DNA from 2 places in the Delftia sp. DS1230 genome. Region 1 is predicted to be linked to the other one. Evidence: predicted binding sites of a transcription regulator. Region 1 holds the regulator's gene; the other holds the start of a gene.

The links. Region 1 encodes FNR, which switches genes on or off when oxygen is low (the NO sensors DNR and NnrR bind a similar motif). Its sites were predicted from a motif close to TTGATNNNNATCAA; they were not measured.
Region 2: a site for FNR is predicted at 1,166-1,179, ahead of cyoA (ubiquinol oxidase subunit II). Genes of this name have one in related genera too.

What each region holds. Positions count from the first base shown of each region.
Region 1 covers NZ_CP157763.1:4,156,248-4,158,644, reverse strand. The annotation lists gene AAN986_RS18740 (FixH family protein) at 1-97, shown strand, start outside; gene AAN986_RS18735 (hypothetical protein) at 280-567, shown strand; gene fnr (fumarate/nitrate reduction transcriptional regulator Fnr) at 649-1,368, opposite strand; gene hemN (oxygen-independent coproporphyrinogen III oxidase) at 1,530-2,397, shown strand, end outside.
Region 2 covers NZ_CP157763.1:2,736,033-2,738,429, forward strand. The annotation lists gene cyoA (ubiquinol oxidase subunit II) at 25-1,071, opposite strand; gene AAN986_RS12220 (MFS transporter) at 1,369-2,397, shown strand, end outside.

The DNA of each region.
Region 1 (2,397 bases):
CGATGGCGTGCGCGAAGTGCCCAAGAGCCTGGCGCCCGCGGTCACCGGCCGCAACCACGCGGCCACGCCCGCGCAGGACCATCCCACGGACCGCTGAACGCAGGAAAATGCCGTGCACAAGGCCGCAGTCGCGGCCTTTTTTGTATGGTGGATGGCATCTCCAGCATGCGCGAGGGCCAAGGGTTTCCTACAGGCAGTGCAGGGTGCGCAGGGCTTGGCACGGTGCGAGGGCGGCGCGCACAATGAAAGCCACCCCTCGACAGCTCAAGGAGATCGCTGATGTTGGCCCAACGCTGGATGTGGATTGCCTGGCCGGCCTTTCTGGCCGCCGCCGTGATGGAGATGCTGGTATTCGCCTTCGTGGACCCGCTGGAGCTGCACTGGCTCGGCGACCTGGGCTGGTCGCGGCAGGGAATCTACACGCTGGCCTTCTTCGCCTTCTGGGGCGTGACCATGCTGTCCAGCCTCATGACCACCATGCTGGGACGCTCCACGCACGATCTCAACGACGGCGTGGTCTCCGAGCCGGACCCAAATCTGGCCATGCAGGGCCTGGGGCGCGATTGAACCTGCGTGCACTGCAATGGCAATGAACAAGGCCCGCGATCGCGGGCCCTGTTCATTGCCGGTGGGCGGGGCCTTGCGGCCTCACTGGCACTGCTGGCTGTTGACGATGCGCTTGAGCGCGTCCGTGTCCAGGATGCGCAGATGGCGCTGGCGCACCTCGATGATGTTTTCCTCGGCAAACTTCGAGAAGGTGCGGCTCACCGTCTCCAGCTTCAGGCCCAGGTAGCTGCCGATTTCCTCGCGCGTCATGCGCAGCACCAGTTCCGACTTGGAAAAGCCCCGGGCGTGCAGGCGCTGCACCAGGTTGAGCACGAAGGCGGCCAGCCGCTCCTCGGCGCGCATGCTGCCCAGCAGCAGCATCACGCCATGCTCGCGCACGATCTCGCGGCTCATGACCTTGTGCACATGGTTTTGCAGGGCCGTGACCTCGCGCGACAGGTCCTCCAGCTTGTCGAAGGGCATGACGCAGACCTCGGCGTCTTCCAGCGCGACCGCATCGCAGGTGTGGTGGTCGTTGACGATGCCATCCAGGCCGATGATCTCGCCGGCCATCTGAAAGCCCGTGACCTGGTCGCGCCCGTCCTCGGTGGCCACGCAGGTCTTGAAGAAGCCCGTGCGGATGGCGTACAGCGAGGTGAAGGACTCACCGTTGCGAAACAGCAGGCCGCCGCGCTTGACCTTGCGGCGCGTGGCCACGATGTCGTCGATGCGCTGCATCTGCTCGGCATCCAGGCCCATGGGCATGCACAGCTCGCGCAGGTTGCAATTGGAACAGGATGCTTTGATGGTCTGAAGGTTCATGGAGTAAACATCAGCGGCGCAGCAGTGCGCCGGCGGTGACCTCGTGGATGGCGATGAGTTGGATCAAATTGTCGCAGCACTGCCGCGAACAACTCTTGATATGAGTCAAGGACGCGGCCAATGGGCTGCGGCACAGTGGACGACATTAGAGGAAAAAACCCATGACCGCTGTCACCCCAGAGCTGCTGCGTCGCTTCGACGTACCGGGGCCCCGATACACCTCGTTCCCCACGGCCGATCGTTTCGTGGAGGCTTTCGGTGCTGAAGACTATATCCTGGCACTTGAGCACCGCAAATCGAGTACCGCAGCGCGGGCCATGCCTTTGTCGCTGTATGTGCATGTGCCGTTCTGCGAGTCGCTGTGCTATTACTGCGCCTGCAACAAGATCGTGACGCGCCACCACGATCGCGCTGCCGTCTACCTGGACTACCTGGCGCGCGAGATGGCCTTGCACACGGCCCATTGCGGCAAGGGCCAGGCCGTCAGCCAGCTGCACCTGGGCGGCGGCACGCCCACCTTCTTCTCGGACGATGAGCTGCGCACGCTGATGGCCCTGCTGCGCGAGCATTTCAAGCTGGAGCCGGGCGGCGAATACTCCATCGAGGTCGATCCGCGCACCGTCAGCGTCGAACGCCTGGCCGTGCTCAAGGAGCTGGGCTTCAACCGCCTAAGCTTCGGCGTGCAGGACTTCGACGAACAGGTGCAGATCGCCGTGCACCGCGTGCAGCCGGCCGAGCAGGTGTTCGCGCTGGTGGCGGCCGCACGGCAGCTGGGCTTTGCCTCCATCAACGTGGACCTGATCTACGGCCTGCCCAAGCAGACGCCCGAGTCCTTCGAGCGCACGCTGGCCCAGGTCAATGCGCTGCGGCCCGACCGCATCGCGCTCTATGCCTATGCCCACCTGCCCGAGCGCTTCAAGCCGCAGCGGCGCATCGCGGCCGAGGACCTGCCCCAGGGCGCCGACAAGCTGGCCATGCTCTCGCGCTCCATCGCGGCCTTCATGGAGGGCGGCTATGTCTACGTGGGCA
Region 2 (2,397 bases), 1.4 Mb from region 1:
CCGTCGTCCGCTTCCGCTATCTGCTTATTGCTGTGCGCTGGCGGCCGAGCCGTCGCGCTGGTCCAGGAAGGCCACGACGCGGTCGGCGTTTTGCACCGTGCACACATCCTGGGGCAGGTTCATGCCCACGGCCTTGAGATAGGCTTCACCGCCTGCGGCATCGATGGCCATCATGTGGTGCATGCACATCTTGCCTTCCTCGACGCAGCGGTTGAGCACCTTGTCGTACAGGCCTTCGTCCACGGTGGCGAAGCGCTCGACCGGGTTGCGCTCGCTGGGCTTGACCAGATTCAGGTAGGTGTCGCGGTTCAGGGCCTTGCCTTCGGACTTGGCCTTGGCAACCCACTGCTCGAATTCCTCGTCGCTGAGGCCGTGGAACTTGAACGTCATGCCCGAGAAGCCGGCGCCGCTGTAGTGCGATGCCAGGCCGTGGAACACACCGGTCTTGTTGATCACTGCGTTCAGCTCGGTCTGCATGCCGGGCATGGCATAGATCATGCCGGCCAGGTCAGGCACGTAGAAGGCGTTCATCGTCGAGGTGGCGGTCAGCTTGAAGTGGATGGGACGATCCACGGGAGCGGCCAGCTCGTTGACGGTGGCGATGCCCTTTTCAGGGATGAAGAACAGCCACTTCCAGTCCATGGCCACGACCTGCACTTCCAGCGGCTTGACATCGGTGCTCAAGGGCTTGGAGGCCGAGACGCGGTCCAGCGGGCGGTAGGGGTCGAGCTTGTGGGTGCTGATCCAGGTGATGGCGCCCAGCGCGATGATGATCATCAGCGGCACGGACCAGATCACCAGCTCCAGCGTGGTGGAGTGGTGCCATTCGGGGTCGTAGTGGGCCTCGGTGTTCGACTGGCGGTATTTCCAGGCGAACAGCAGCGTGAGGATGATCACCGGGATGATGATGATCAGCATCAGCAAGGTGGCCGTGACCACCAGGTTGCCTTGCTGCGCGGCGATATCGCCGGCCGGGTTGAGCACGACGGCTTTGCTGCAGCCAGTGAGACTGGCTGTCAAAGCGGCCGCGGTGAGCCACGCAGGCCCACGGAGTTCCTTGATTTTTAGCATGCTAGGGGCGCAACAAGAGCGCGTTTACATAGAAACGCGGATTACAAGATCCGGGCAAATGTATTACGAAGTATAAATTTGTCCATTGGACATTTTGTCCAACGTCAAGGAGAAGCCGGGAACTTTCTGCTACCTGGCGGGGCAGGCAGCGGGGTCCCGGCGATCCGGAGGCCGCATTTTTCGGCCGCGCGCAGCAGGAAAAACACCAAGTCCGGTCGAGGTGAAACCGCCTTGCGCCAGATCAAGCGAGGGCGTAGAACGGAGCTGTCAGTGAGACGAGACAAGGAGCATCCATCTATGAGCGGCCTCGACACAACTGCAAGCTTCCCCAACGGAAGCTACGAAAGCAAGGAATCTCTGTCCCGCGCCGACACCCACGAAGATGTCACGCCCAACGAGATCGCCGTCGGCGTGATCCTGGGGCGATCCTCGGAGTACTTCGACTTCTTCGTGTTCGGCATCGCCTGCGTGCTGGTCTTCCCGGCACTGCTGTTCCCTTATCTTTCCAAGCTTGACGGCACGTTGATGTCGTTCGGCATCTTCGCGCTGGCCTTCGTGGCGCGGCCGTTGGGCACGGCGCTGTCCATGGCCGTGCAGCGGCGCTGGGGCCGGGCGACCAAGCTGACGCTGGCGCTCTTCCTGCTGGGCGTGTGTACGGTGGGCATGGCCTTCCTGCCCAGCTACCAGCAGGCGGGCGTGAACGCCATCATCGTGCTGGCGCTGCTGCGCATCGGCCAGGGCATTGCACTGGGCGGCTCCTGGGACGGCCTGCCGTCGCTGCTGGCCATGTCGGCGCCCCAGAACCGGCGGGGCTGGTATTCGATGATCGGGCAGCTGGGTGCGCCGCTGGGCTTTGTGCTGGCGGCAGGCCTGTTTGCCTTCATCTATGCCCATGTGGATGCCGACGAGTTCCTCAGCTGGGGCTGGCGCTATCCCTTCTGCGTGGCCTTTGCCATCAACGTGGTGGCACTGTTTGCCCGGTTGCGCCTGGTGGTGGGCCAGTCCTACACCGAGCTGCTGGCGCAGCGCGAGCTGGAGCCCATGGGCGTGGTGCCGCTGATGCGCGACGAGGGCCGCAACGTGGTCATCGGCGCCTTTGCAGCCCTTGCCAGCTTTGCGCTCTTCCACCTGGTGACCATCTTCCCGCTGTCCTGGATCTCGCTGTATTCGGACCAGTCGGTGAACCATGTGCTGGGCGTGCAGATCGTTGGCGCCTTCTGTGCGGCCGGCGCCATCATGGTTTCGGGCTGGCTGGCCGACCGAGTGGGGCGGCGCAACACGCTGGGCACCATGGCCTGCCTGATCGGCATCTTCAGCTTTGTGGCT